DNA from 3 places in the Delftia sp. BGA-UO-ETr-SB1 genome. Region 1 is predicted to be linked to each of the others. Evidence: predicted binding sites of a transcription regulator. Region 1 holds the regulator's gene; each other region holds the start of a gene.
What was found. The regulator FNR, encoded in region 1, switches genes on or off when oxygen is low (the NO sensors DNR and NnrR bind a similar motif). The targets are predictions, from matches to a motif close to TTGATNNNNATCAA.
Positions count from the first base shown of each region.

Region 2: the regulator FNR is predicted to act here: its motif matches at 6,546-6,559, upstream of AC57B5_RS09410 (bacteriohemerythrin).
Region 3: the regulator FNR is predicted to act here: its motif matches at 7,114-7,127, upstream of AC57B5_RS18875 (hemerythrin domain-containing protein).

Region 1 is NZ_JCAQOW010000004.1:156,312-166,294, forward strand. Features, by position in the region: gene AC57B5_RS01210 (heavy metal translocating P-type ATPase) at 1-1,921, shown strand, start outside; gene ccoS (cbb3-type cytochrome oxidase assembly protein CcoS) at 2,085-2,222, shown strand; gene ccoN (cytochrome-c oxidase, cbb3-type subunit I) at 2,286-3,722, shown strand; gene ccoO (cytochrome-c oxidase, cbb3-type subunit II) at 3,742-4,374, shown strand; gene AC57B5_RS01230 (cbb3-type cytochrome oxidase subunit 3) at 4,386-4,523, shown strand; gene ccoP (cytochrome-c oxidase, cbb3-type subunit III) at 4,551-5,468, shown strand; gene ccoG (cytochrome c oxidase accessory protein CcoG) at 5,546-7,000, shown strand; gene AC57B5_RS01245 (FixH family protein) at 7,058-7,372, shown strand; gene AC57B5_RS01250 (hypothetical protein) at 7,552-7,839, shown strand; gene fnr (fumarate/nitrate reduction transcriptional regulator Fnr) at 7,921-8,640, opposite strand; gene hemN (oxygen-independent coproporphyrinogen III oxidase) at 8,803-9,983, shown strand, end outside.
Region 2 is NZ_JCAQOW010000004.1:1,910,905-1,920,887, reverse strand. Features, by position in the region: gene pobA (4-hydroxybenzoate 3-monooxygenase) at 122-1,297, shown strand; gene AC57B5_RS09430 (hypothetical protein) at 1,467-1,784, opposite strand; gene AC57B5_RS09425 (S8 family serine peptidase) at 1,823-4,198, opposite strand; gene AC57B5_RS09420 (2OG-Fe dioxygenase family protein) at 4,562-5,344, shown strand; gene AC57B5_RS09415 (universal stress protein) at 5,444-5,881, shown strand; gene AC57B5_RS09410 (bacteriohemerythrin) at 5,972-6,484, opposite strand; gene AC57B5_RS09405 (acyltransferase family protein) at 6,774-7,955, shown strand; gene AC57B5_RS09400 (Bug family tripartite tricarboxylate transporter substrate binding protein) at 8,140-9,123, opposite strand; gene ertE (N-carbamyl-l-glutamate amidohydrolase ErtE) at 9,378-9,983, opposite strand, start outside.
Region 3 is NZ_JCAQOW010000006.1:16,370-26,352, reverse strand. Features, by position in the region: gene AC57B5_RS18910 (GMC family oxidoreductase) at 1-1,220, opposite strand, end outside; gene AC57B5_RS18905 (MlaE family ABC transporter permease) at 1,542-2,672, shown strand; gene AC57B5_RS18900 (ABC transporter ATP-binding protein) at 2,672-3,475, shown strand; gene AC57B5_RS18895 (MlaD family protein) at 3,675-4,637, shown strand; gene AC57B5_RS18890 (ABC-type transport auxiliary lipoprotein family protein) at 4,651-5,319, shown strand; gene AC57B5_RS18885 (CsbD family protein) at 5,977-6,195, shown strand; gene AC57B5_RS18880 (hypothetical protein) at 6,340-6,927, shown strand; gene AC57B5_RS18875 (hemerythrin domain-containing protein) at 7,188-7,688, shown strand; gene AC57B5_RS18870 (MarC family protein) at 7,732-8,379, opposite strand; gene AC57B5_RS18865 (dienelactone hydrolase family protein) at 8,569-9,261, shown strand; gene AC57B5_RS18860 (hypothetical protein) at 9,262-9,579, opposite strand; gene AC57B5_RS18855 (molybdopterin-dependent oxidoreductase) at 9,942-9,983, opposite strand, start outside.

The DNA of each region.
Region 1 (9,983 bases):
CCCCGGCGACCTGTCGCAGGAGATGGAGACGCTGCTGCGCTGGGCCTCCTGGGTCATCTCGCTGCCCGTGGTGCTGTTTTGCTGCGGCCCCTTCTTCTCCAGCGCGCTGCGCGACATACGCCAGCGCCGCGTGAGCATGGACCTGCCCGTGGCCCTGGGCATGCTGATCACCTTCGTGATCAGTTCGCTGGGCACCTTCGATCCTTCGGGGCCCTTCGGCGAGGAAGTCTTCTACGACTCGCTGACCATGTTCGTCTTCTTCCTGCTGTCCGGCCGCTGGCTGGAGCTGCGCCTGCGCGACCGCACGGCCGGCGCACTGGAAGCCGTGATGAACCGCCTGCCCGATGCCGTACTGCGCGAGAACGCAGCCGGCCATTTCGAGCGCGTGGCCACGCGCCGCCTGCGCGCGGGCGACCGGGTGCGCGTGCTCAGTGGCGAGGCCTTCCCGGCCGACGGCACCATCGTGCGCGGCCGCACCCATGCCGACGAGGCCCTGCTCACCGGCGAGTCCACGCCCGTGCTGCGTGCCGAGGGCGATACCGTCACGGCCGGCAGCTACAACCTGGATGCCGTGGTCGATGTGCGCGTGGATGGCGTGGGCGCCGATACGCGCTTCGCCCAGATCGTGGGCCTGATGGAAAGCGCCTCGCTGCAAAAGCCGCGCCTGGCCCAGCTGGCCGACAAGGTGGCGCGGCCCTTTCTCGTCGTGGTGCTGCTGGCTGCGCTGGGCGCCGCCATCTGGTGGTGGCCCACCGATCCCGGCAAGGCCATGATGGTGGCGGTGGCCGTGCTCATCGTCACCTGCCCCTGCGCGCTGTCGCTGGCCACGCCCGTGGCCATGCTCACTGCCGCCGGCACGCTGGCGCGCAGCGGCGTGCTGGTGCGCAACCTGCAGGGCCTGGAGGCGCTGGCCGCCGTGGACACCCTGGTGTTCGACAAGACCGGCACGCTCACGCGCGAGGGCCTGGCCCTGTCGTCCTTCGAGCCTGCTGCGGGCGAAGATGCCGACGAAGTGCTGGCACTGGCGGCGCTGCTGGCGCGCCAGTCCATCCACCCGGCCTCGCGCGCCATTGCGCAGGCCGGCGCCGATGCCGCCACCGACTGGAAGCTGGACACCATGCAGGAAATGGCCGGCCTGGGCCTGGACGCCTGGGTGCAGCGCGCCGGCGCGCGCCGCCATCTGCGGCTGGGCTCGGCCCTGCACGCAGGCCTGGCCGGGGAGCAGCCCGTGCAGGGGGTGCTGCTGGCCGAGGAGACCTCGCAGGGCTGGCACACGCTGGCCCGCTTCGTCCTCAGCGAGGACGTGCGGCCCGAGGCCGCAGCCGTGGTGCAGGCGCTGCACCGGCACGGCGTACAGGTGATGCTGCTGTCCGGCGACCGCGAGGACGCGGCCCGCGCCATGGCGGCGCGCGTGGGCATCACCCAGGCCGAAGGCGGCTGCAGCCCGCAGGACAAGCTGGAGCGCCTGCAGCAGGCGCAGGCTGCCGGCCACCACGTGGCCATGGTGGGCGACGGCCTCAACGACGGCCCAGTTTTAGCTGGAGCGCATGTCTCTTTTGCGTTTGGTAGAGCAGTGCCCCTGGCACAATCGCGCGCAGATTTCGTTGTTCTGGGTGACAGCCTGGAACTGGTACTCCAGGCATGCCTGTTGTCGCGCCGCACGCTGCAGGTGGTGCGCCAGAACATGGCCTGGGCAGCCGCTTACAACGCGGTGTCGATTCCGCTGGCCCTGGCGGGCTTCATGCCTGCCTGGGTGGCCGGCCTGGGAATGGCACTGAGTTCGCTGCTGGTGGTGATGAACGCCGCGCGCCTTGCGCGCAGCCTGCCACTGGCTGCAACGAAACACACGGGCACGCCTGCTGCGCCCGCAGCGTCCGTCGCGATGAAGACGGGCTCCACCGCAACGGTGGGGAGGTTCTGATGGAAATACACCCCCTGAGCGGCTGCGCCGCTTCCCCCTCTCTCGCTTCGCGGGAGGGGAACGACACCTTCGCCGCGAGGCGGCTCTTGCTCGGTGTCACTGAGCTGGATCGCGCCCGTTTTGGGGGCAAGGCGTGGCGCGTCAGCGCCACGGGGAACTGACCATGGATATTTTGTATTTGCTGATCCCGCTGTCGGTGGTGCTGGTGCTGGCCATCCTTGCGGCCCTGTGGTGGGCCGTGTATCGCGGGCAGTTCGAGAGTGTGGAGCAAGAGGGTGAGCGCATTCTTCGGGACGATTGACGTGGGTCAACACGCCCGGGAGCGAAGAACGTAACACTTTGATAGCAATCTAAGGGGTGCACGATGGATAGTTCAAATAAAAACGCTGTCTATTACGACGATTCCGTCGTAAGGCAGTTCTCTATCATGGCCGTCGTCTGGGGGGTGGTAGGCATGGCTGTCGGGGTGTTGATCGCCTCGCAGCTGGCCTGGCCGGAACTCAACTTCGGCATTCCATGGCTGAGCTACGGACGCCTGCGTCCGCTGCACACGAACGCCGTGATCTTTGCCTTTGGCGGATCGGCGCTGTTCGCAACCAGCTACTACGTGGTGCAGCGCACCTGCCAGACGCGGCTGTTCATGCCCAAGCTGGCCAGCCTGACCTTCTGGGGCTGGCAGATCGTCATCGTCGCCGCCGCCATCAGCCTGCCGCTGGGCTACACCCAGGGCAAGGAGTACGCCGAGCTGGAGTGGCCGATCGACCTGCTGATCGCCGTGACCTGGGTCTCGTATGCCATCGTGTTCTTCGGAACCATCGGCATCCGCAAGGTCCGTCACATCTATGTGGCCAACTGGTTCTTCGGCGCCTTCATCATCGCCGTGGCACTGCTGCACATCGTCAACAGCGCGGCCATTCCGGCCGGCTGGATGAAGAGCTACTCGGCCTACGCCGGCGTGCAGGACGCGATGGTGCAGTGGTGGTACGGCCATAACGCCGTGGGCTTCTTCCTGACCGCAGGCTTCCTGGGCATGATGTATTACTTCATCCCCAAGCAGGCTGGCCGTCCGGTCTACAGCTACCGCCTGTCCATCGTCCACTTCTGGGCGCTGATCTTCACATACATGTGGGCGGGTCCTCACCACCTGCACTACACCGCGCTGCCCGACTGGACGCAGTCCGTGGGCATGGTGTTCTCGCTGATCCTGCTGGCTCCCAGCTGGGGCGGCATGATCAACGGCGTGATGACGCTGTCGGGCGCATGGCACAAGCTGCGCGACGACCCCATCCTGCGCTTCCTGATCGTGTCGCTGTCGTTCTACGGCATGTCCACGTTCGAAGGTCCGATGATGTCCATCAAGACCGTCAACGCGCTGTCGCACTACACGGACTGGACCGTGGGCCACGTTCACTCGGGCGCCCTGGGCTGGGTGGGCCTGATCACCATGGGCTCGCTGTACTACCTGATCCCGCGCCTGTTCGGCAAGACCAAGATGCACTCGGTGGGCGCCATCGAACTGCACTTCTGGATGGCCACCATCGGCATCGTGCTGTACATCGCCGCGATGTGGATCGCCGGTGTGATGCAGGGCCTGATGTGGCGCGCCGTCAATCCCGATGGCACGCTGACCTACACCTTCGTCGAAAGCGTCAAGGCCAGCTATCCGTTCTACGTGATCCGCGTGGCCGGTGGCCTGCTGTACCTGGGCGGCATGCTGGTCATGCTGTGGAACACCTGGAAGACCGCGATCTCGGGCCGTTCGGTGAAGGTGGCCGTGCCTGCCGTCGTGGCCCACGCCTGAGCGTCTAGGAGCATTACTCATGTCCGATCACAACAATAGCGCTCCCAAGAGCTTTTCCCACGAGAAGGTGGAAACCAACAATTTCCTGCTGATCGTGCTGACCCTGCTGGTGGTAGCCGTCGGCGGCATGGTGGAAATCGTTCCGCTGTTCTTCCAGAAGTCGACCACGGAAGCGGTGGCGGGCCTCAAGCCCTACACGCCGCTGCAGCTGATGGGCCGCGACGTCTATCTGCGCGAGGGCTGCTACAACTGCCACTCGCAGATGATCCGCCCCTTCCGCGCCGAGACCATGCGCTACGGCCACTACTCGGTGGCTGGCGAGTTCGTCTATGACCACCCCTTCCAGTGGGGTTCCAAGCGCACGGGTCCCGACCTGCACCGCGTGGGCGGCAAGTACAGCGACGAATGGCATCGCATCCACCTGAACAACCCGCGCGACGTGGTGCCCGAGTCCAACATGCCTGCCTACACCTGGCTGGAAAAGAACAAGGTGGATGACACCGTGGTCGCCCAGCACATGAGCGCGCTGCGCAAGGTGGGCGTGCCCTACAGCGACGAGGAAATCAGCGGCGCTGCCGAGCAGGTCAAGGGCAAGACGGAAATGGACGCCGTCATCGCCTACCTGCAGGTCCTGGGCCGTTCGGTCAAGTAAAGGAGAGCGACATGGACATCACCACCATGCGCATCGTGGCCACGCTGGCCTCGCTGGCCTGCTTCATCGGCATCTGGTGGTGGGCGTTCGCCCGCCGCAACCAGGCCCGTTTCGACGAGGCCGCCCAGCTGCCGTTCGAGCAAGACTGAGTCCCTCCACCAGAACGAGAACTTCCCATGAGCGATTTCGTAAACAACTTCTGGTCGATCTATGTCACGGCGATCACGCTGGGCGGCATCATCGGCTGCCTGCTGCTGCTGTATCTCACCGCACGCAAGAAGGTGGTCCCCTCGGCCGACAACACCACGGGCCACGTCTGGGACGAGGACCTGCGCGAGCTGAACAACCCCATGCCCAAGTGGTGGATGTGGCTGTTCATCATCACCTCGGTGTTCGGCTTCGCCTACCTGGCGGCCTATCCGGGCCTGGGCTCGTTCGCGGGCAAGCTGGGCTGGACGCAGCTGGGCGCCTATGAAAACGAGATGGCCAAGGCCCGCGCGGACCTGGAGCCGCTGTACGCCAAGTTCACGAGCATGAGCACCGAAGACATGGCCAAGGACCCCCAGGCCATGGCCATCGGCGAGCGCCTGTTCATGAACAACTGCGCACAGTGCCACGGCTCGGATGCACGCGGCGGCAAGAGCTTCCCCAACCTGACCGATGGCGACTGGCTGCATGGCGGCACGCCCGAGAAGATCAGGGAAACCATCACGGGCGGCCGCATCGGCATCATGCCGCCCATGGCCGCTGCCGTCGGCACGCCCGACGATGTGCGCAATCTCTCGCACTATGTGCTGAGCCTGTCGGGCAGCCCGCACGACTCGCTCAAGGCTTCGCTGGGCAAGTCCAAGTTCACGGCCTGCGCTGCCTGCCACGGCATGGACGGCAAGGGCAACCAGGCCCTGGGCGCGCCCAACCTGACCGATGACATCTGGCTGCACGGCTGGGGCGAGGCCGCCATCACGGCCATGATCAACAACGGCAAGCACAACGAGATGCCTGCCCAGAAGGACAAGCTGACCGAGGCGCAGATCGCGGTGCTTGCTTCCTATGTCTGGGGCATGTCGCACAAAGACGGCGCAGTCCGTCAGTAAGCACGGGGGCGGCGCTGCGGCGCCGCCTTTTTGCGTTTTGAGTTTTCAGATATTTCAAAAAAACAAAGGAACCCACCATGAAGCCCGAGAGCGGGGATGACACCGGGAAGCCTCCCCGCAAAGTCATTCCGATCACGCCGGCCACGCCTGATCCGGGCGAGCTGGTGTCGATGTTCGAGTCGGAAAAGAAGGTCTACCCGCGCTCCATCAGCGGTGTCTTCGCACGCTGGCGATGGGCCCTGGTGTTTCTTACCCAACTGGTTTTCTACGGCCTGCCCTGGCTGGAGTGGGGCCAGCGCCAGATGGTGCTGTTCGACCTCGGAACGCGGCGCTTCTATCTCTTCGGGCTGGTGCTGTACCCGCAGGACTTCATCTACCTGGCGGGCCTGCTGATCATCTCGGCGCTGGCATTGTTCCTGTTCACGGCCGTGGCCGGGCGCCTGTGGTGCGGCTTCTCGTGCCCGCAGACGGTCTATACCGAGATCTTCATGTGGGTGGAGCGCAAGGTCGAAGGCGACCGCAGCGCGCGCATGCGGCTGGACAAGAACGGCTGGACCTTCGAGAAGGCCTGGAAGAAGTCGCTCAAGCAGTTGCTGTGGATCGCCATTGCGCTGTGGACCGGCTTCACCTTCGTGGGCTACTTCGTGCCCATCCGCGAACTGGGCGGCGAGCTGCTGGCGCTGCAGGGCAGCTGGCAGATGTTCTGGGTGCTGTTCTACGGCTTTGCCACCTATGGCAACGCGGGCTACATGCGCGAGCAGGTCTGCAAGTACATGTGCCCCTATGCGCGCTTTCAGAGCGCCATGTTCGACCGGGACACCATGATCGTCAGCTACGACACGGGCCGGGGCGAGCCGCGTGCGCCGCGCACCAAGAAGGTGGACTACAAGGCCCAGGGCCTGGGCGACTGCATCGACTGCAAGATGTGCGTGCAGGTCTGCCCCGTGGGCATCGACATCCGCAACGGCCTGCAATACGAATGCATTGGCTGCGGCCTGTGCATAGACGCCTGCAATTCCATCATGGACAAGATGGAGTACCCGCGCGGCCTGATCCGCCTGACCACGCAGAACGCCATGGCCGGCCTGTGGCGGCGTGCCCAGGTGCTGCGCCGCATCTTCCGTCCGCGCGTGCTGATCTACTCGGCCGTGCTGATCGGCTTGAGCGTGGCCATGATCGTGAGCCTTGCGCTGCGCCAGTCGGTCAAGGTGGACGTGATCCGCGACCGCGCCTCGCTGTCGCGCATCGTGGCGGGCGGCAAGCTGGAGAATGTCTACCGCCTGCAGATCATGAATGCCACCGAGCAGGCCCAGCGCTACCGCATCAGCGCCCATGGCCTCGATGGGCTGGAGCTGGCGTCCGAGCAGGAAGTCGAGGTCGGCCCGGCCGAGACGCGCGGCATTGCGGCGCGCCTGCAGATTCCCTACGGTTCGGCCGAGCCGGGCTCGCACACCGTATTCTTCGATATCGATGCCGTGCATTCAGGCGCGGGACGCGCGTCCGAAAAGGCCGTCTTCCTGGTGCCCCGGTGATGTTCCTGGCAGGCGCGGCACGGTCCGCGCCTGCCGCCTGAAAGAAAGAGGTTTCCCATGTCTTCCAGTCCCGCAGTGTCCGCGCCCGCGCAGGCTCCCTCGCACCCCGACGCCGGCAAGCCCTGGTGGAAGTTCGGCCATGTCTGGCTGGTGGTGGCCGGCCCGGCGGCCGTGGTGGTCGCTGCCGTGATCACGGCCATCATCGCCATCAATGGCGCCGATCCCGTGATCGACCCCGACTACTACCGCAACGGCATCACGATCAACGAGCGTGCCGATGGCATGCGCGAAGTGCCCAAGAGCATGGCGCCCGCCGTCACCGGCCGCAACCATGCGGCCACGCCCGCGCACGATCACCCCACGGACCGCTGATCGCCGTGCACCCCTGCAAGAGGCCGCAGTCGCGGCCTTTTTGCATGGCGGATCGCATCTCCGGCATGCGCGACGGGTGAGGGTTTCCTACAGGCGTGCAGGGCGCTGCGGGGCTTGGCGCCATGCGTTGGCGCGGCGCACAATGAAGGCGACCCCTCGACAGCACAAGGAGATCGCTGATGTTGGCCCAACGCTGGATGTGGATTGCCTGGCCTGCCTTTCTGGCAGCCGCCGTGATGGAGATGCTGGTTTTTGCCTTTGTGGACCCGCTGGAGCTGCATTGGCTCGGCGACCTGGGCTGGTCGCGCCAGGGCATCTACACGCTGGCCTTCTTCGCCTTCTGGGGCGTGACCATGCTCTCCAGCCTGATGACCACCATGCTGGGCCGCTCGGCCCGCGATCTCAATGACGGCGTGGTCTCCGAGCCCGACCCGGACCTGGCCATGCAGGGGCTGGGGCGGGACTGAGCGAGAGCCCGCCGCAATGAACAAGGCCCGCTGTCGCGGGCCTTGTTCATTGGCGGATGAATGCTTGCCGCCCTCGCAGGCTCACTGGCACTGCTGGCTGTTGACGATGCGCTTGAGCGCCTCCGTGTCCAGGATGCGCAGATGGCGCTGGCGCACCTCGATGATGTTGTCGTCCGCGAACTTGGAGAAGGTGCGGCTCACCGTCTCCAGCTTCAGGCCCAGGTAGCTGCCGATTTCCTCGCGCGTCATGCGCAGCACCAGTTCCGACTTGGAAAAGCCCCGCGCATGCAGGCGCTGCACCAGGTTGAGCACGAAGGCGGCCAGGCGCTCCTCGGCGCGCATGCTGCCCAGCAGCAGCATCACGCCGTGTTCGCGCACGATCTCGCGGCTCATGACCTTGTGCACATGGTTTTGCAGGGCCGTGACCTCGCGCGACAGGTCTTCCAGCTTGTCGAAGGGCATGACGCAGACTTCGGCGTCTTCCAGCGCGACGGCATCGCAGGTGTGGTGGTCGTTGACGATGCCGTCCAGGCCGATGATCTCGCCGGCCATCTGAAAGCCCGTGACCTGGTCGCGTCCGTCCTCGGTGGCCACGCAGGTCTTGAAGAAGCCGGTGCGGATGGCGTACAGCGAGGTGAATGTCTCGCCGTTGCGAAACAGCAGGCCTCCGCGCTTGACCTTGCGGCGCGTGGCCACGATGTCGTCGATGCGCTGCATCTGCTCGGCATCCAGGCCCATGGGCATGCACAGTTCGCGCAGGTTGCAGTTGGAGCAGGAGGCTTTGATGGTCTGAAGGTTCATGGAGTGATAAACATCAGCGGCACACAGCGTGCCGGCGGTGACCTCGTGGATTGCGATGAGTTGGATCAAATTGTCGCAGCAGTCCCTCAAACAACTCTTGATATGAGTCAAGGACATGACCGATGTGCTGCGGCACAGTCGAGGTATTAGAGGAAAAAACCCATGACCGCTGTCACCCCAGAGCTGCTGCGTCGCTTTGACGTACCGGGGCCCCGATACACCTCGTTCCCTACCGCCGACCGCTTTGTCGAGGCCTTTGGTGCAGAGGACTATATCCTGGCGCTGCAACAACGCAAATCGAGTACCGCAGCGCGTGCCATGCCTTTGTCGCTGTATGTGCACGTGCCCTTTTGCGAGTCGCTTTGCTACTACTGCGCCTGCAACAAGATCGTGACGCGCCACCACGATCGCGCCGCCGTCTACCTGGACTACCTGGCGCGCGAGATGGCCTTGCACACGGCCCATTGCGGCAAGGGCCAGACCGTCAGCCAGCTGCACCTGGGCGGCGGCACGCCCACCTTCTTCTCCGACGACGAGCTGCGCACGCTGATGGGCCTGTTGCGCGAGCATTTCAAGCTGGAGCCGGGTGGCGAGTACTCCATCGAGGTCGATCCGCGCACCGTCAGCGTCGAGCGCCTGGCCGTGCTCAAGGAGCTGGGCTTCAACCGCCTGAGCTTCGGCGTGCAGGACTTCGACGAACAGGTGCAGATCGCCGTGCACCGCGTGCAGCCGGCAGAGCAGGTGTTCGAGCTGGTGGCGGCCGCGCGGCAGCTGGGCTTTGCCTCCATCAACGTGGACCTGATCTACGGCCTGCCCAAGCAGACGCCCGAATCCTTCGAGCGCACGCTGGCCCAGGTCAACGCGCTGCGGCCCGACCGCATCGCGCTCTATGCCTATGCCCACCTGCCCGAGCGCTTCAAGCCGCAGCGGCGCATTGCGGCCGAGGATCTGCCCCAGGGGGCCGACAAGCTGGCCATGCTGTCGCGTTCCATCGCCGCGTTCATGGACGGTGGCTATGTCTACGTGGGCATGGACCACTTCGCCCTGCCCGAGGACTCGCTGGCCGTGGCCAAGCGCCAGGGCCGGCTGCACCGCAACTTCCAGGGCTACAGCACCCAGCCCGACTGCGACCTGATTGCGCTGGGCGTGTCGGCCATCGGCAAGGTGGGTGCCAGCTACAGCCAGAACGCCAAGACGCTGGAGGAGTACTACGACGCCATCGACGCCAGCCACCTGCCCGTGGTGCGGGGCCTGGCGCTGTCGCGCGACGACCTGGTGCGCCGCGCCGTCATCATGGCCATCATGTGCCAGGGCGCCGTGCTGTTCGAGCCCATGGAGCAGGC
Region 2 (9,983 bases), 1.8 Mb from region 1:
CGCGATCACCGCGCAACGCGTGCTGCAGCCCCTCGTCTTTGCGCTGCCTCAAAACTAATCTTGGGCGCAGGCCATGGCATGAACCGGCCATGACATCGAACAACGCAACGGAGACAAATCAATGCGTACCCAAGTCGCCATCATCGGTGCAGGCCCTGCCGGCCTGCTTCTCGGCCAGCTGCTGTACCGCGCGGGCATAGACAACGTCATCATCGAGCAGCGCAGCGCCGACTACGTGCTGGGCCGCATCCGTGCCGGCGTGCTCGAACAGGTCACCGTGGACCTGCTGGAGCAGGCCGGTGCCGACGCCCGCATGCGCGCAGAAGGCCTGCCGCACGACGGCATCGAGCTGCTGTTCGGCGGCCAGCGCCACCGCATTGACCTGCATGGCCTGACCGGCGGCAAGCGCGTCATGGTCTACGGCCAGACCGAGGTCACGCGCGACCTGATGGAAGTGCGCGCCGCCGAGGGTCTGACCACGGTCTACGAGGCCGCCAACGTGCAGCCCGTGGGCTTCGATGGCGACAGCCCCGTCGTGCGCTACGAAAAGGACGGCCAGGTCCATGAGCTGCAATGCGACTTCATCGCCGGCTGCGACGGCTTTCACGGCATCTGCCGCGCCAGCGTGCCCCAGGACAAGGTGCGCACCTTCGAGAAGGTCTACCCCTTCGGCTGGCTGGGCCTGCTGTCGGACACGCCGCCCGTCTCGCACGAACTGATCTACGCCCAGACCGAGCGCGGCTTCGCACTGTGCAGCCAACGCAGCGCCACGCGCAGCCGCTACTACCTGCAGGTGCCGCTGACCGAAAAGGTCGAGGACTGGAGCGACGAGGCCTTCTGGAACGAACTGCGCCTGCGCCTGGATCCCGAGGCCCGCGAGCGCCTGGTGACCGGCCCCTCGCTGGAAAAGAGCATTGCCCCGCTGCGCAGCTTCGTGACCGAGCCCATGCGCTTCGGCCGGCTGTTCCTGGCCGGCGACGCGGCCCACATCGTGCCGCCCACGGGCGCCAAGGGCCTGAACCTGGCCGCCTCGGACGTGGGCTACCTGTCCAGCGCCTTCGCGCAGTACTACCGCGACAAGGCGCCCGAAGGCATCGACGGCTACTCCGAGCAATGCCTGCGCCGCGTCTGGAAGGCCGAGCGTTTTTCGTGGTGGATGACCTCGCTCATGCACCGCTTCCCCGATGCGGGCGGCTTCGACACCAAGGTGCAGGAGGCGGAACTGGACTACATCGTCAACTCCCGTGCAGGCTCGACCTCGCTGGCGGAGAACTATGTGGGGCTGCCGCTGGTGTGATTCAGCAACGTTGGGTTGCTCAGAACTTTGCTATATGGTGAACGGTTCGGAAGCTAGCGAGAGTAGTCGGAAGCATCTGCCTCGCATAGCTCGAATTTTGAACGCACAGCCTATGTCAGGACGGAATAACACTTGCTGCAAGTGTTATTCCCGAATTACACAGGATTTGTTATTCCATGGTTCCATATGAAACGTCTTCGCGATCACCCCATTCTTTGCAAGCCTGTTTGCCAAAAATAGTAACGGATTTATCCTGCATCTGTGCGGCTAGAAGCATGACGTAGATGGATTTGCCTTGCGCCGTTCCCAGGTTGATTGCCCATTGATTATTATTGCCGCAGGCAGGTGAGCCTGTTTTTATTCCCGCGGTGAAAAATAGGTAATTATCCGCGTTCACGATCAAGGTAGTTACCTTGCCGGAGGATGTTCCAGCTGTTGCTGCAACGGCCTGGGTTATAAAGAAAATAGCGGCGAGGGTCTTTTTCATTTTATTCCTTTGTATTGATTGGGTTTTGCAGGCTGCATTTAATCCAGCAACAGCATGAATAGCGGAGCTATAAGTTTTTTTGTTTCATTGCCAATTTGGTAGCTGACAATTAAGCTTGTGCCCATATAGCTATAAAAACCATGAATCATGATATGGTAATTTCCTGGCGAAGGTGATGGAAAATTGCATTGTTCATTGTTTCCACTAACCCAAGGGCGGCAGTCCCAAGTATCCAAAGTTGGCTGTTGTGCATATCTGACATAAAGATCCAAATCGCCGGAGCCACCACGTGTTTCAATTCGCAAATTCTTGGCGCCGGGTGGAATTGAAGCCGAATAGTACGCAGTCGAGTTTTGTGCGCCTGAGAGATTGGAGATTGTGATTGGAGTTACATATTTCAAAGAACCAGTGGCAGCCGGGTCAAAGGTTGCAGTAATAGTGACGCTGCTATCGGCCGTAATGGCGCAGATGCCGGTACCAGAGCAGTTTCCGCCACTCCATCCGGAAAAAATGCTGCCAGATGCAGGAGATGCCGTGAAATTCAATATGGTGCCCCTGGGAACCGTGAAGGTGCACACGGCCTGATTGCAGGATTGTATATTGCTGGATATGGATCCCTGTCCTTGGCCCGCTTTCGCCAAGGTGATTTGCACATTCGTTTCCACGAATTTGGCAGCTACGCTAACAGTACTATTCATCATGACAATGCAAGTACCCGGTTGGCCAGTGCAAAACTGTGTCCATCCTGCGAAAGCGTATCCGGTATTGGGTGTCGCTGTGAGGGAGACATATGAGCCATGGGGGAAGCTTGCTGCGCAAGAACTGCCGCAATCTATCCCTGCTGGAGAGCTTGTAATTCTTCCCCCTCCCAATGTCTGTACGTCCAGGACATGGTATTGGGTGCTGCCACCCGTGATGCCGAGAGCGGCAGCCAGGTTGATGCGTGGCTTGATGATACCGTTGCGGGGGTCAGCCACAGGTGTTCCTGTGTTTTTGAATGTGTTCAGTATTTCTGTGACAGTCGCACTGGGATTTTTCTGCTTCAGGATGGCCCAGCCGCCCGCAACATGGGGTGCTGCCATCGAAGTTCCATCACGGAATCCATAGGTATTGTCGAGAAGGGATGAATATACTTGAGAGCCGGGAGCCAACAGGCTGAGGAAATGGGCTGAATTGGAGTAGCAAGCGACAGAGTCTAATGCTGATGTTCCAAGGTAATTTCCTTCGCAGTTGTTGCCGGAGCCTGATCTGGCCCAGCTGGCTCCAACGCTGACTGCTGTTGAGATGCAGGCAGGTGCAGACACTCCTCCTGGATAACCGTTGTTCCCTGAGGCAACCACTGTGGCAATGCCCGCACTGGCTAATTGATCGATGATGGCCTTGACGCTGGATTGCTGGGAATCGCAGAACCCGGTGTAGTATCCTCCCCCTAGACTTACATTGACGGAGGCAATTTTGTAAATGCCTCTAAGGCTATATACGCGTTCGAGGGCTTTGATTTGATCTGCGCTGTGCGATGCGGTGCAAGGAGCAGATTTTCCTAGTCCGGCGCAAACGGAAAAATCATTGATTCTGGAGAAAACCTGTATTGCAATGATCTTTGCATCCTTCGCGACTCCAGAGAAACCACTGGTTCCAGAACCTGCAACAATGCCTGCAACATGGGTTCCGTGATCGCAGCCTTCCAAGCTGCAAGGCAGGGCAGAGTCGATGGCCGTTGACTGCGTAACCCCTCCCGGACACAGCGATTGTACGGAGCTGCCAGAGGTCGAAGAGTAACAGGCCTCGGAAACGACTTTGCCTTGAAGAAAGGGATGGCTTTTGAGAACGCCTGAATCCAGAACCGCCACGGTCTGGCCGGCGCCGCTATATCCGGATGCCCAAGCGGTATTTCCACCAATGTGGGGGACGCTGCTATACACGCTAGGGATGGCGAGCTGGTCCCGTTCAATGCTGATGACTTCGGGGGAGTTGGCCAGATCGGCCAATTCACCGGGAGTCACGGTCAGACCCATGAAGGGAATGGTCTCGAAACGGCTCACGGCGTCAGGCGTTGCCGCCAGCGAGGGAAGGCGTTGCAGCATCGACGATTGCATCAGAGCAATTTCGTCACGCTGTTGAGCCACCGCTGAGGCTGACAGCCAAGCTTCTCGAGAAAACGGTACACGCAAGCCCACGATAACCTTTACGTGGCCTGCTTGTGCTGCAGTTTCTTGGAGCCCGCTCAGAGTGGCTATCGTCGATTCATCATTACGTTGAGCAACGGGAGTGTCAGCCTGCGATGCAAGCAGTACGCGTTCCTGGGCACTGGCAGCCAGCGAGAGTGTCAAGGCCAGGCTAAAGACGGAAAAGATCCTGGCGCTGATGACGGCGAATGTTTTTCCCTTGGGATTTCTGTTGGCTGCTGTGTTCACAATGCCCTTTCTTGAGGACGGAGAAGGTGCTGAAGATTTTACGGTCCGCTACTTATCCCGATTGTAGGTGACAAAATGTTTCTTGCGATGGGCTTGTGGCTTCGCTGTCTGGTTCGACAATGGCTGCGAACGGTGACCTCGAAGCCAGCCAGGTGTGCAAGACGTCATCCAATCTTTGCGGTGCAGCTGCTGCCTTTAATCTGCCTGCGTTAGGTATATCCGGTTGATGTATTGCAGCGATTGATGGGAAAAAGAAGGTGGCCTTCGATCTTAGGATGGGTGCGATCCGGTGCCCATAGCTCTGTGTAAAATTGCGCTGTAGATCGCCGCGCGGGCCGCGCACCAAGAGTAAGCTTGCCGGCCATGGCGCACATCACGTTTCCCCCTCCCTATATCGCCCCCCAGAATGCAGCGCAGTCGCTGCGCGACGCAGGCTATGCGGTGCTGCGCCCCGATGAGTTCGCGGCCTGGGCAGGCGTGTCATTGACCGAGCTGCATGCGCTCGATGCCGACTGGGCCCAGCTGCCGCCCGATGCCTTTCTGAAGGACGGCGGGCGCTACCGGCGCCGCCGCCATTCCTGCTTCATCGCGGGGCACAACCAGCTGCAGCAGGTGGAGCACCGCGCGCACTGGCAGCCGGTGGAATACAACGCCCTGCATGGCGGCATGCTGCGCATGTTCGATCCCATGCGCGACGCCACGGCGCAAAGCGCCACCTGGAGCCGGCTGCTGCTGGCGCTGGCGGGCCTGTCCGACCAGGTGTTCTGTGCCCAGGGCAACGATGTGCAGCACGAGCGCTGGTTCATCGAGTCCCACCAGTTCCGCATCGACACCACGGACGGCATTGGCCGGCCCACGCCCGAAGGCGCGCACCGCGACGGCGTGGATCTGGTGGCCGTGATCCTGGTCGGGCGCGAGGGCGTGAAGGGCGGCGAGACACGCATCTTCGAGGCCACGGGCCCCAGCGGCCAGCGCTTCACGCTGACCGAGCCCTGGTCGGTGATGCTGCTGGACGATGCCCGCATGATCCACGAGACCACGCCCATCCAGCCCGAGCAGCCGGGCGGCGTGCGCGATACCCTGGTGCTGACCTATCGCCGCCAGGGTTTCCAGGGCTCGGAGCTGACGCGTCGCCGCAAGGATTGATGCAGCTCAAGACGCTGGCGCATGATGGGCGCACACTTTGGTTCATCGACCCGGCCGCCTCCGATTGTTGACGGCGGCCAAGCACAAAGGAGAAAACGCATGTTCAAGCACATCCTGGTTCCCGTGGACGGCTCCAACAGCTCGATGCTGGCGGTTCACAAGGGCGTGGAGCTGGCCAAGGCCTTTGGCAGCACGCTGACGGCGGTCTACGTGGTGGACCCCTATCCGTTCACGGGCGTGGGCGCCGACTTCGCCTACGGCCAGTCGCAGTACCTGAGCGCGGCCACGGCCGAGGCCAACACCACGCTGGACGCCGTCAAGAAGATCACCGACGAGGCCGGCATCACCGCCACCACCGTGGTGGGCGAAGGCCATGCGGTGCACGAAGGCATCGTGCGCGTGCTCGAGAGCACGGGCGCCGACCTGATCATCATGGGCTCGCAAGGCCGCCGTGGCCTGGAAAAGCTGATGCTGGGCAGCGTGACCCAGCGCGTGCTGGGCGCCGTGCGCGTGCCGGTGCTGGTGGTGCGCGAGTAATCACCGGGCCGCTCGGCCCTTCGCCGGGTGAAACGTCAACGGCTCCCTCGGGAGCCGTTTTTGTTGGTGCGCTGCAAGGGGAGAGGGCGATCAGCGATTGAGCAGCCGTGCCAGCCAGCCTTTTTTCTTGCGCTGCAGTTCCAGCTCCTGCAGCACTTCGTTCTTGAGCCTTTCCTTCTCGGCGGCAGGACTGGACTCGCGCGCCATGCGCAGATAGGCCTTGGCCGAGTCCACGTAGCCGGTGTCTTCGTTGCGGATGTGGTTGAACAGCCAGCGCGAGAGCATGCCGTGCAGCTCGGCGGCCACGTCCTCGCCCGCATCGAAGCGGGTCTGCATCTCGATCACGCGGCGCGTGAACAGCTCGTGTACCTTCTTGTGCGGGCCGGCGAACATGTAGCCGGCGCTCTCGATCAGGCTTTCCTCGAACACGAAGTGCGAGACGGTGTAGTCGATCATCTCGCCGATGACATCGCCCAGGGCCTCACGGTCGGGCGACGAGCGCAGCTCGTAGAGCTTGTTAATGTAATCGACGATGCGGCGGTGCTGCCGGTCGATTTCTGCAATCCCGGTGTCCAGCTCGGGGACCCAGACCAGCAATGCCATGACGTTCTCCAGGAATTCGGTACTTTCATGCAGAGTATTGACCGCCTGCACTTTTCGTTTCTTGACCCAGATCATTGTCTTGTTGAGAGCGTCAATCTGGGGAGAGGTCGGTGAATTGGAGCGAAGGTGCCCTTTGGTGCCAGAAATTGCTGTGGTCATCAGCGTCCGAACGGAGTTATGCTTGGCAGTTTGTGTCCGCGGCCTTGGGGTAGCGGCAGCATTGACTTCTGAAGTGTTTGAGCTTGGGGGAGCTTCAATGCAATGAAAATAATGTAGGGAGAACCCTGGGATGCAACCCAAAAATAACGTCCAAACAATTGATTGGATCCAGGCCTTGCGGGGCGTGGCAGCCGTGCTTGTAGTGCTCACGCATGCCAGAGTGGTGTTCAGCCAAGGTGCTGGTCAAGAGATTGCGTGGAAGTTCTTGGTACACGGGGCTGTAGGGGTTGACCTGTTTTTCATCATCAGTGGGTTCATCATGGTTCTCACTACTCAGAACTGTGATGGATCAGCCAGATACTGTACGGATTTCGTCATTAAGAGATTCTCCCGCATCTGGCCTTTGCTTTTTGTCGTTAGCGTTATTTATTTCTTCATCGCATGGAGACATGCTGGTGATATTTCAAAACCCTACGTCCAGGCATTGCTGAGTCAATTGATCTTCAAGCCTGTCAGTCCCAGTGCCGCCAACTTCTATTCCATGCCTGTGGATTTGGCGTGGACACTTTGTTTTGAGGCATTTTTTTATTTTGTGATTGCCATTTCTCTTTGTTTTGGAAAGTATCGCTGGTGGGTGGCGCTGACTATTTTATCCATGGGGTTGGTGATTTATCCTGCTGTGAATCAGGGGTTTAATTTTAATTTTTATACACAACCGATAATTGAGTGGAATCATTATCTGAATCTGGCAATTCATCCGGTCGTCTGGGACTTCGTTTATGGATTGATTGCAGGGAAACTCTATATTTCCTTGAGAAGAGGGCCGCCGGTGCCCGTGGCAATTTTTCTTCTGTTGCTGGCGCTGCTGGCTTTCATCTCAATACCCTACACCCATCAGGCTGGAATGTACGGCCCCACCATTGCTGGCGGTGGGATGACAATGTTCTTTGCTTTTGTGATGATTTTGCTTGCCAGTAAGAGCATCAAGATACCTGTGGCGGCATGGATGATATGGCTCGGAACGATTTCCTACTCTCTGTATCTCACGCACAGGATAGGGTTTATTTTTGCAAAAGAAATTTCCAGATGGCTGCAGTACACAGGTATGGATGAAATTGCGCGCGAGTGGGTTACTTTTTCTATTTATGTGTTCTTCGGCGTTTTGGCGGGGGCTTTGTTCCACAAATTTGCTGAAGTTCCCTTGTCGGACTTCATCCGGCGAAGATTGAAAAATTTGGTGTCGCTGTTTTTCAATCGGAAAAGAAATGCTGGACTTGAAGAGAAAGTATTGGCTGGAAAGACAGGAGCTTGAGACCAAGGGATGCGGAGGAAGCATCCCATTGTAATTATTCCGATATAGGGGAATTTACTTGAGATGGTTTTTGGGCAGAGGATGCCTGAAGTTGGCTGTGCCAATATCGTCAGTCAATGTTGCTCATTGACCCGGACTGGACCGGCCAATGCATTGGATGGCGCGCATGGCGCGCCATCTCTTTTCACTCGATCTTGGCGCCCGAGGACTCGACGATCTGCTTGGACTGCTTGAAGTCGGCCTGGAACATCTTGTCGAAGTCGGCCACGCTCATGGACTGGGGTTCGGCGCCTTGGGTCTGGATGGCGTCGCGCACTTCGGGCATGGCCAGCAGCTTGTTCACTTCGGCGTTGACCTTGGTCACGACGGCCGTGGGCGTGCCCTTGGGCATGAACAGGCCGTACCAGGTGCTCACGTCAAAGCCCTTGAGGCCCGCTTCGGCCAGCGTGGGCGTATCGGGCAGCGAGGACGAGCGCTTGGCCGATGTGACGGCGATGGCGCGCAGCTTGCCGGCCTTGATCTGGCCGATGGCCGAGGGCACGGAGGACACCAGCAGGTCCACGTTGCCGGCAAGCGCATCCATCAATGCCGGGTTGGATCCCTTGTAGGGCACGTGCACCAGCTGGATGCCTGCCGCCTTCTCCAGCAGCACGCCCGAGATGTGGATGCTGGTGCCATTGCCCGGCGAGCCGTAGGTCACCTTGCCCGGGTGCTGCTTGGCAGCGGCCACGATGTCGGCCAGGGTCTTGTAGGGCGAGTTCACGCTGGTGGCGATCACGATGGGCGTGTAGGCCACGTGGGCCACGGGCACCAGGTCCTTGACCGGGTTCCAGGGCAGGTTCTTGTAGAGGTAGGGGCCCAGGACCACGTTGTCCTTCTGGCCCATGACCATGTCGTAGCCCGTGGGCGCTGCCTTGGCGGCCTCGGTGATGCCGATGGTGCCGCCTGCGCCCGCGCGGTTGTCGGGCACCACGGTCCACTTGCTGACTTCGGTGAGCTTGTTGGACACCACGCGCGCGAGGATGTCGGTGCCGCCGCCGGGCGGGAAGGGCACGATCATGCGCACGGGCTTGTTCGGATAGTCGGCAGCCGCACCTTGGGCGGCTGCGGAAAAGCTCAGGCCCATGGCGGCGGCCACGGCGGTGCAGGTGATCAGTTGGCGGAACATGAAAGAAGAAACTCCAGGGTCTGATGGGGCGGTGCAACCCTCTCGCAGCGGACCGGCAGTGCCGGGCCGCCCATGCGGTGGGTTGTCGATGATCGGGGAGGGTGGTTCCGCCATCTTGCATTGGGAAACCCGCTATTTGGGCGGATTTCCGCAATCTGTGCCACAGGGGCTTCCACCAAGGAGCAGCTTGTGCCTGCTCCAGAGGGAAGCGGGCTATTTTATGCCGCCTTGGTGCCTGGCCGCAGGCCAGGCGCTCAGGCCTGCGCCAACTGCCTGTCCAGCACGCGCACCGTCTCGTACAGCACGCGCGTGCCGTCCAGCAGCTGGGCGGGTTCTATCCACTCCTCGGGCGCGTGGCTGCGGCCGTGGAGGCAGGGGATGAAGATCATGCCCATGGGTCCGGTGGGCGCCATGTAGACGGCGTCATGGCCGGCGCCGCTGGGCATGCGCATGTGGGCGTAGCCCAGGTTGTCGCAGGCCTGCTCCACGCCCTGCATGACGGGCGCGGCGCAGTCCGTGGGCTGGGAGCGGCTCACGTCGGCCATCTCGGCACGCACGCGCAAGGCGGCCAGGCCGGGCAGGACTTCGGCCAGCAGTTCCTCGGGGAAGCGCTCCAGCACGCCGGCGTGGTCGCTGCGCACTTCCATCATCATCTCGACCAGGCCGGGCACGGCATTGGAGGCATTGGGCGTGAGCGATAGCCGGCCCACGGTGGCCACCACATAGTGGGGTTGGCCGCTGAGCGCGGCGGCCTTGCGGTTGGCCGCATCGATGATGCGCGCCGCGCCCACCAGCGCGTCCTGGCGGATGTCCATGGGCGTGGTGCCTGCGTGGTCGGCCTGGCCGCGCACGGTGAAGCT
Region 3 (9,983 bases), on a different contig from region 1:
AGGTTGCAGACGCTGGCCGTGAAGGCCGGAAAACCGTGCAGCGGCTCGCCGAAGGCGTCCAGCGACAGCGGCTGCACGTGGTACTGGATATTGGGGTGCGCCTGCTGCGGGCTGCTGCGCGTGAAGGCCCCCAGCTGGGAGGGCGCCATGCTCATCGGCCCGCTGCGGCGCAGCAGGTATTCCAGGCCGATGCCGGCCTTGCCCCACAGCGAATTGGCCATGGTGTTGAGCGTGCGCGCGCCCTTGATCTTGTAGACCGAGCGGATCTGCAGATGGTCCTGCAGGTTCTCGCCCACGCCGGGCAGGTCGTGGCGCACGGCAATGCCGTGGTTCTGCAGCAGCGCGCCCGGACCGATGCCCGACAGCTGCAGAATCTGCGGGGAGTTGACGGCGCCCGCGCACAGCAGCACCTCCTGGCTTGCCTGCACATTGACCATTTCCGAGCCGGTCCAGACCTGGGCGCCGCTGCAGCGCAGGCCGCCGGCGGGCAGCTGTTCGAACAGCAACTGGCTGACCTGGGCATGGGTCCACAGCTCGAAATTGGGGCGGCCATAGCAGGTGGGCCGCAGGAAGGCCTTGGCGGTGTTCCAGCGCAGGCCGCCCTTTTGGTTGACCTCGAAGTAGCCCACCCCCTCGTTGCTGCCGCCGTTGAAGTCCTCGGTGGCCGGAATGCCGGCCTGCTGGGCGGCTTCGGCAAAGGCGTCCAGGATGTCCCAGCGCAGGCGCTGCCGCTCCACGCGCCATTCAGCGCTGCCGCCTGTGCCCGTGCCGCCGTGCAGGGCACGAAAGCCTGCATCGGCGTTGCCGCCGGCATCAAGCCGCCAATGGCTTTCATGCTGGCGGAAGGCCGGCAGCACCTGGTCCCAGCGCCAGGCGTCGTCCCCGGTCAGCTCGGCCCAGCTGTCGTAGTCGCGGGCCTGGCCGCGCATATAGATCATGCCGTTGATGCTGGAGCAGCCGCCCAGCGTCTTGCCGCGCGGATAGCGCAGGCTGCGGCCGTTGAGCCCTGCGTCGGGCTCGGTCTGGTAGAGCCAGTCGGTGCGCGGATTGCCGATGCAGTACAGGTAGCCCACGGGGATGTGGATCCAGTGGTAGTCGTCCTTGGCGCCCGCCTCGATCAGCAGAACGCGGCTGCGGCCATCGCGCGAAAGCCTGTTGGCCAGGAGGGCGCCCGCCGTGCCGGCGCCGATGACGATGTAGTCGAAGGTGGTGTTGCTCATGGAGATGGGCGGGCGTCCGCTGCGGGCCGGAACGTCCTTGGGAGCCGGGGTTGGTGCTTCGGCCCATTGTGCGGACGGCATGCGCACTGTCGAGAGGGAAAGCGCGCTGGACTCCTTTTTTTGCAGCAACGCATGCAGCAGTCATGGCTGTCGCGCTGGTTTTTTGATAAAAATTGCACGCGTAGGGCAAAGCTGTCGTGCGCACGGCGCCGCCAGGCAATCTGCGGCCCGTGCCGCTCGGTTATCCTGCGGTCTTGGCTGCAATGCCGCCCGGCCCTGCCTGCGCGCCCCGCCTTCGCAACCCCCAAGGACTTTCCGCACTTGTCTGCCCTCAACAATCCCCCCCAATGCAGCCTGCGCCGCGACAACGACGGCCAGTGGGCGTTGCTGACCGGCTCCTGGGGCGCGGCCGAGCTGGGCCGGCGGGCGCAATGGCGCAGGCTGCGTGCGCAGCTGGCCGATGCCAAGGGCGATGACCTGGGCTGGAACCTCGAAGGGCTGGACTGGCTGGACCACGTGGGCGCGCAACTGCTGTGGAACCACTGGGGCCGTCGCCTGCCCGCGCGTCTTGCGGCCAGCGATGCGCAGCGCGCCATGCTCGAACGCGTGGGCCGTTTCTCCAAGGAGCCTGCGCCGCCGCCCCCGCGCCCGAACCTGCTGGAGCGCATCGACAGCCTGGGCTGCCTGGTGATCAACGCCTGCGGCCATTTCGCGCAGATGACGCGGCTCATCGGCCAGTTGCTGATCGACCTGCTGCGCTTCGCGCGTGCGCCGCACCGGGGGCCCTGGCGCGACATCTCCGGTCATCTTTACTCCATGGGCGCCACGGCCCTACCCATCACGGCCCTGGTGGGCTTTCTGATCGGCGTGGTGCTGGCCTACCTGATGGCGCTGCAGCTGCGCCAGTTCGGGGCTGAATCCTTCATCGTCAACATCCTGGGCATCTCGCTGATCCGCGAGCTGGGTCCGCTGCTGGCGGCCATTTTGGTGGCGGGCCGCACGGGCTCGGCCATCACCGCCCAGATCGGCGTCATGCGCGTGACCGAGGAATTGGATGCCATGCAGGTCATGGGCATACCGCACGGCTTTCGCCTGGTGCTGCCGCGCGCGCTGGCGCTGGCCATCGCCATGCCCCTGGTCTCGCTGTGGACCACGCTGGCCGCGCTGGCCGGCGGCATGCTCGCGGCCGACCTGACCATGGGCGTCACGGGTGCCTACTTTGCCGAGGCCCTGCCTGCCGCCGTGAAGATCGGCAACCTCTGGATCGCCATGGGCAAATCCGTGGTCTTCGGCGCCCTCATCGCCCTGATCGGCTGCCACTGGGGCCTGCGCGTGGAGCCCAATACGCAGAGCCTGGGCAAGGGCACGACGGCCTCGGTGGTGACGGCCATCACCATGGTGATCGTGGTGGATGCGATCTTCGCAATCCTTTTCAAAGATGTCGGAATCTGATGGCCATGGACACCGAAACCTCCTCCACGCCCGCAGCCGACGAGCCCATCGTGCGCATCGCCGGGCTGTGGAGCGTGTTCGGCGAAGGCGAGAACGCCTTTGCCGTGCACCAGGACCTGGACCTGGATGTGCAGCGCGGCGAGATGCTGTCCATCGTCGGCGGCTCGGGCACGGGCAAGACCGTGCTGCTGCGCCAGATGCTGGGGCTGCTGGAGCCCACCAAGGGCCGTGTCGAAGTGCTGGGCCGCCCGGCCAGCGAAATGGGCCGCGAGGGCGCCGCCAGCCGCGTGGGCATGCTGTTCCAGCACGGGGCGCTGTACTCGGCCTTCAGCGTGCTGGACAACGTGGCCTTCGCGCTGCGCGAGCAGGGCACGCTGCCCGACGACCTGGTGCGCGACGCGGCCCTGGTCAAGCTGCAGATGGTGGGCCTCAAGCCCGAGCATGCCTCGCGCATGCCGGCCGATCTCTCGGGCGGCATGATCAAGCGCGTGGCGCTGGCGCGGGCGCTGATCATGGACCCGCCCCTGCTGCTGCTGGACGAGCCCACGGCCGGCCTGGACCCCACCAGCTCCGACGAATTCTGCGAACTGCTGCGCGAACTGCGTGCCGAGCTGGGCCTGACCGTCATCATGGTCACGCACGACCTGGACACGCTGTTCGCCCTGTCCTCGCGCGTGGCCGTGCTGGCCGAGAAGAAGGTGCTGGTCAGCGGCCCGCCGCGCGAGGTGGCCGAGTTCAAGCATCCGTTCATCGAGCATTTCTTCCAGGGGGAGCGCGGCAGGCGCGCGATGAGCACGGTATGAGAAGCCCCCCTGAGTCGCTTCGCGCCTTCCCCCCTCTCGCTTTGCGGGGGGGGACGACACCCTCGCGGCGGGGCGGCCCTTGCTCGGTGTCCCTTGCCTTGGGGTGCGCCGGTTTTGAAGGTCTCGCCCTGAGTTGTGGATTGACTGGGGGCCGCGGCCCCATGCCTTGTTTGCTGGGCTAACGTTATGGACCATTGATATGGAAAACAAATCACATGCCATGGCGGCCGGCATTTTCGTGCTGGTCGTGGCGGCCCTGCTGGCGGGGCTGGCGATCTGGCTGACGCGCGATACGCGGCAGTACAACGAGTACGAGCTGTCCACCAAGGACGGCATCAGCGGGCTGCAGGCCCAGGCGGCCGTGCGCTACAAGGGCGTGGCGGTGGGCAAGGTCACGCGGATCGGATTCGATCCGCAGACCAATGGCAATGTGCTGATCCGCATCGCCATCGGTGTGAACACGCCCATCACGCCCACCACGTTCGCCGTGCTGGGCTACCAGGGCGTCACGGGCCTGGCCCATGTGCAGCTCGATGATGCGGACCAGCCTCAGCCCCAGCTGCCCCCGGGGCCCAGCGGCCTGCCGCGCCTGCCGCTGCGCTCGTCGCCGCTGAGCATGCTGGCCGACCAGGGGCAGGTGCTGCTGGAGCGCGCCGATGAGATCTCGCGCCGCCTCAGCGACATGCTGGACACCGACAACCAAAAGCGCGTGAGCCAGGCGCTGGAGAACATTGCAGCCGCTGCCGCAGGCGTGCAGCAGCTCACGCAGAACCTGGACCGCACGCTGTCCACCCAGGTGCCGCAGCTCGCCGCCGACGCCCACAACACCCTGCAGTCGCTGGAGAAGGCCAGCAACGGCGCCTCTGCCGTGGCCTCCGAACTGCAGCAGACCGTGCGCCGCGTGAACGCGCAGGACGGGCCGCTGGAGCAGATCGCCCAGAGCACGCGCGCACTGACCCGCATGGCCGATTCGCTGGGCCGCAGCACGGTGCCGCACGCCAACCGCGCGGCCGACGATGTCTCGCGCGCCGCGCGCCAGATGGGCACGGCGGCCAGCCGCTTCAGCGACAACCCGCAGGCCGTGATCTACGGGCCGGGCCAGGCCCGCCCGGGGCCGGGCGAGCCCGGCTTCGTCGCCCCGTCCGCAGCCACCCAGCCCTGACCGAGGAACCCGCATGTCCCCATCTCGCAAGACCGCCGTGGCCAGCGCTGGACTGGCCGCCGCCCTGATCCTGCTGGCCGGCTGCTCGGCCCTGCCGCAGCCCCCCGCCCAGCCCGCGCGCTATGACTTCGGCCTGGCGCCGCTGTCCACGCCCGCGCAGTCCGCCACATCCGCCGCCCCGCAGGCACGCACGCCGCTGGCGCTGGCCGATGTGGAGGCTCCCGCCCTGTCCGACGGCAGCACCGCCATGTTCTACCGCCTGGCCTATGCCAACGGCCAGGAACTGCGCCCCTACCAGCTGGCGCGCTGGAGCCAGCCTCCTGCACTGCTGCTGCAGCAGCGCCTGCGCAGCCAACTGGGCCTGCAGCGCCCCGTGCTGGCCAGCAGCGAAAGCGTGGCCCAGCCGCGCCTGCAGGGCGCCGTGCCCACGCTGCTGCGCGTGGACATCGAAGAGTTCAGCCAGGTCTTCGACGCGCCCGGCTCCAGTGCCGGCGTCGTGCGCCTGCGCGCCACCCTGGTCGAGCAAAGCGGTGCCGTGGACCGCCTGCTGGGTCAGAAGCTGTTCGAGGTGCGCAGTCCTGCCGCCTCTGGCGATGCCGCAGGCGGCGCGAAGGCGCTGGCGACGGCGGCCGATGCCGCCATTGCGCAAATCGATGAGTGGCTGGGGCAGCAGGGGCACTGAGCGGCGGCTGGATTTCCAGCCCATCCATTCTCTTGAGAACGGCTGGTGGGTGCATTGCATCCGCTGGCCGTTTTTTGTTCTCGGCAATTGGCTCTGCAAGCAAGTGGGGCTTTTTCCGCCCCTGCCGGGTGGTTGCTTTTCGAGGCCGGGTCTCGGCCCGGCAGCCGACTGCCCTTTCTTGATTCGCCAAGAAAGGGCAGATCAAAGAAGGCGACCCGAATGTCCGCGACCCCTTCGCTTCGTTGCGGGGCAACCTGCGCCGTGGCGGCTGCGGGGTTCGCCGTGAAACTCTCTTCGCGCTGCGCGCTACGTTCAAACAATCACGGCGAGTCAGTTGACGAAGCAGTCCTGTCCTTCGGCAGGACTGCAACCCCGCAACCGCCACGACGCAGGCGCTGACATACGGGGAAAAGGCCGGGTACTCAGGGCAGGGGCGGGCCGCGCCTGACCCAGTGCTTCCCGCGCGTCCGTCAGGGGCTGTAGTCCCGATCCCACCGTCTCGGCTGCCCCTGGGACGACCGTCAACACTAGGTCCAGACTACGACGCGCAGCCCCCAGGTTTTTTACAGTGGAACCGTCGCTGATGCAGATCGCGGCTTTGAAAAAACAAGGCCTGATTGCACAGCGCTACTTCAACATCACTGAAAGGACCAAGCCATGAATGAAGACCGCATCAAGGGCAACTGGAAGCAATTCACCGGCAAGATCCGTGAGCAATGGGGCAAGCTCACCGATGACGATCTGGACGTGATCGCCGGCAAGCGCGAGCAATTCCTGGGCAAGCTGCAGGAGCGCCAGGGCCTGGCCCGCGACGCTGCCGAAAAGCAGCTGACCGACTGGCAAAAGCGCAACCCCGACTTCCGCTTCGAAGACTGACGAGGGTGGACTGCGGATGGGCTGGACGCCCTGGCCGGCGCCGCCATCCGCTCCTCGACAGCCAGCGTGCCTGAGGGCACGCACCAATGGCCCGCCGCCGCAGGCAACAAGGGCCGGTTCAGTACAAATACAAGGAGTTCCATCATGCAAACACCGCAACGCTTTCGCCATATGCTTTCCGCTGTCGCCCTGGGCCTGATGGCCTCCGGCGCCATGGCCATGACCAATGCGGAGCACACGGCCGCCAAGAACCAGATCGAGGCCGACTACAAGGCTGCCAAGGAACAGTGCAAGCCGCTCAAGGACAACGCCAAGGACGTCTGCGAGAAGCAGGCCAAGGGCCAGGAAAACGTGGCCAAGGCCGAACTGGAATCGCGCCGCAATCCTTCGCCCAAGAACAGCGAAAAGGCACTCAAGGCCAAGGCTGATGCGGACTACGACATCGCCAAGGAAAAGTGCGATGACCTCAAGGGCGACGCCAAGGATGTCTGCGTGAAGGATGCCAAGGCCGCCCACGTGCACGCCGTGGAAGCCGCCAAGGTGAACAAGGCCCAGGCCGAGCCCGCTGCCAACTCCGCAGCCAAGGCTGCCAACGTGGCAGAAACCCGCAAGGACGCTGCCGAGGAAACCCGCGAAGCCGACTACAAGGCTGCCAAGGCCCGTTGCGACACCATGAGCGGCGCTGCCAAGGACACCTGCGTGGCTGATGCCAAGCGGAAGTTTGGACAGTAAGCTCCCCCTGAGCGGCTGACGCCGCTTCCCCCGTTGCACGGCGCCTCTCTACTCGCTTCGCGAGGGAGGGGGACGACGCCCTCGCCGCGAGGCGGCTCTTGCTCGGTGCCCCTGGCCTTTTGGCCGCGCCAGTTTTATCCGCCTTGACCAAGCCCCGCTCGCGGGGCTTGGCTGTTTTTGGGTTGGCTGATGTGGGTCAAACGGGTTGGGCGGTGCTGTTCCTAAGCTGCAGGCTTTCACGATGAAGGCAGGAGAAGCATATGGCCGTGCTGGAATGGAGCGGAGCGCTGGCATTGGAGTTGCCGGCCATGGACGAGGTGCATCAGGAGTTCGTCCTGCTGCTGGCCGAGGTGGAGGCGGCCGATGATGCGCAGCTGTGCAAGCGCTGGGATGAGTTGATCGCGCATACGCAGGTGCATTTCGACCAGGAAGACCGCTGGATGCAGTCCACGCGCTTCACCAGCACGAACTGCCACAGCCTGCAGCACAAGGTGGTGCTGCAGGTGATGCGCGAGGGGGCGAGCAAGGCGGCGGCCGGTGATCTGGCCGTGATCCGCAGCATGGCGGGCGAGCTGGCGGCCTGGTTCGTGCACCATGCGCAGACCATGGATGCGGCGCTGGCCCTGCATCTGCGCAGTGCGGGCTTCGATCCCGCCACGGGCTCCCTGGCGCACCCTGAGGCCTTGCCCGAGCAGCCCATCACGGGCTGCGGCGGTGCCTGCGACGGCAGCGCCGACCGCGCGCGGGCCGTGCCGGCCTGAACCGATCTGAACCGGCAGTAAGGCCACCAGTCAGCCAGCCCGCTCAGGGCACGATCGCGGGCGATGCCAGGATGGGGAAGATCTTCACCAGCCCGCCCGCCATCACCTCCACGGCCAGGGCCGCGAGGATCAGGCCCATGAGCCGCGTCATCACGTTGATGCCGGTCTTGCCCAGCACGCGGGCGATCGGGTCGGCCAGCGAAAAACAGACCATCACCACCAGCGCCACCACCACGCCATAGCCCACCAGGGCCAGGTGCTGCCAGATGGTGCGTGCCTGGTCGGCGTAGATCACCACGGTGGACATGGAGGCCGGCCCCGTCAGCAGCGGAATCGTCAGCGGCACCACGGCAATGCTGTTGCCCATGGCAGCCTTTTCCGCGCCAGCGACCAGCGTGGGCGCGTTGGGCCGTTCCTCGGCCGGGCGGGCGTTGAGCATGTTCATGGCGCTGATCAGCAGCAGCAGGCCGCCGCCCACCTGAAAGCTCTGCAGCGAGATGTTGAAGAAGTCCAGCACCTGCAGCCCGATGATGGCGCAGGCCGCGATCACGCAGAACGAGGCCAGCGCCGCCGTGCGAATGGTCTGCTGGCGCTGCTGGGCGCTGAATCCCTCGGTGTAGTGGATGAAGAAGGGGACGATGGCCAGCGGGTTGATGATGGCCACCAGCGTGATCAGCGGTTTGAGGTCCATCGCATTCCCTGTAGGTTGCCGCCGCCCACCTGTGCCCGGCGCTTGCCGGTACGCACGACTTTTCGTTCCATCGAATGTCTCCTGTGAAAGAATTGCCGCACGGGCCGGCCCGCCGCCATTACAGCATTGCGGGGCGCGTCCGCCCACCGGGAAATCACAACAGGTTCTCAGACAGAAAGGAACGCGGACATGGGCAGTTTTGTGCAGTTGACTTCGTTGGATGGCACGGCTTCGCCGGCCTGGGTGGCGCGGCCCGATGTGCCCGCGCGCGGCGCCGTCGTGGTGCTGCAGGAGATCTTCGGCGTCAACGCCCATATCCGCGCCGTGGCCGACCGCCTGGCAGCCCGCGGCTATGTGGCCGTGGCGCCGTCACTGTTCACGCGTGTCGAGGCCGGTGTGGACCTGGGCTATGGCGACGCCGACCGTGCCAAGGGCATGGCGCTGAAATCCGCCGCCGAGGCGCTGCCCCAGCCCGGCGTGCTGCCCGAGATCGAGGCCGCCATCGCCCATGCCGCCACGCTGGTGCCGGGCGGCAAGGTGGGCATCGTGGGCTTTTGCTGGGGCGGCCTGTGGGCCTGGCGCGCTGCCTGCAACCTGCCCAGCCTGTCGGCTGCGGCCTGCTACTACGGCGGCGGCATGACCACGCCGCTGGAGATGGGCCGCGAGCCGCTGTGCCCCGTGATTGCCCACTTCGGCCGGCGCGATACGCACATTCCCGTGGACGCCGTGCAGGCCTTCGCCCAGGCGCAAAAGCATGTGCAGGTGCACCTGTACGACGCCGACCACGGCTTCAACTGCGACCAGCGCAGCGCCTACGACGAGGCCAGCGCCCTGCAGGCGCGCGACCGCACGCTGGCCTTCTTCGATCAGCACCTGGCCTGATCAACCCCCGGGGTCAGGATCACAGGCCGGCCCCGGCGTCGCCTTGCGCGCCTGCACGGTCTGCAGCGTGCCCCGCAGCGCGCGCTGCTGCGCGGTCAGGAAGCTCATCAGCCCGCCCAGGTCGTTCAGCTGTTGGTCGGGGCCGGCCATGCAGCACAGGTCGATCACCAGGCCCATCTGGTGCATGCAGTCCTTGATGCGATAGACCTCGTATTCGGAAATGGGGTAGTACAGGCTGGTCTCTTCCCTCGGCACTTGCGGGGAAGAGAAGGAAGGCGGGGAGGCGTGTGCTCCGCTGGGCGCATCGAGGTCAGGCATGGCGGCTCCTTTGGCATGAACTGGCACCCCCTTGCGGAGGTCCCGCACAGCCCCGCCAAAAACGGAACCGTGCCCGGCGCAGCACCGGGAAGATGAAAAGCCGCTGCCTCATCAAAAGGCATGCGGCTGCTGCGCCTACGTTGTTCCGGGCCGCCAAGCCCGTATCCCCCGAGGGGATCGCGAAATGGTACTCCAAATGCGCGCCGCAGGCCGGGTTGCAATGTGGTCAACGCTATGCTGAGCTTGCCGCCGCCAACGGGTGGCAGGGCTGTGCAGGTTGGCGGGCCGGGCAAAGGAGCCGGCACCCCCTTGCGGAGGTCCTGCACAGCCCCGCCGAAACGGAACCATGCGCAGCCTTGGGATCAGCCCTGCGGCTGCTGCGCGTGCAGCCCCATGTGGTACAG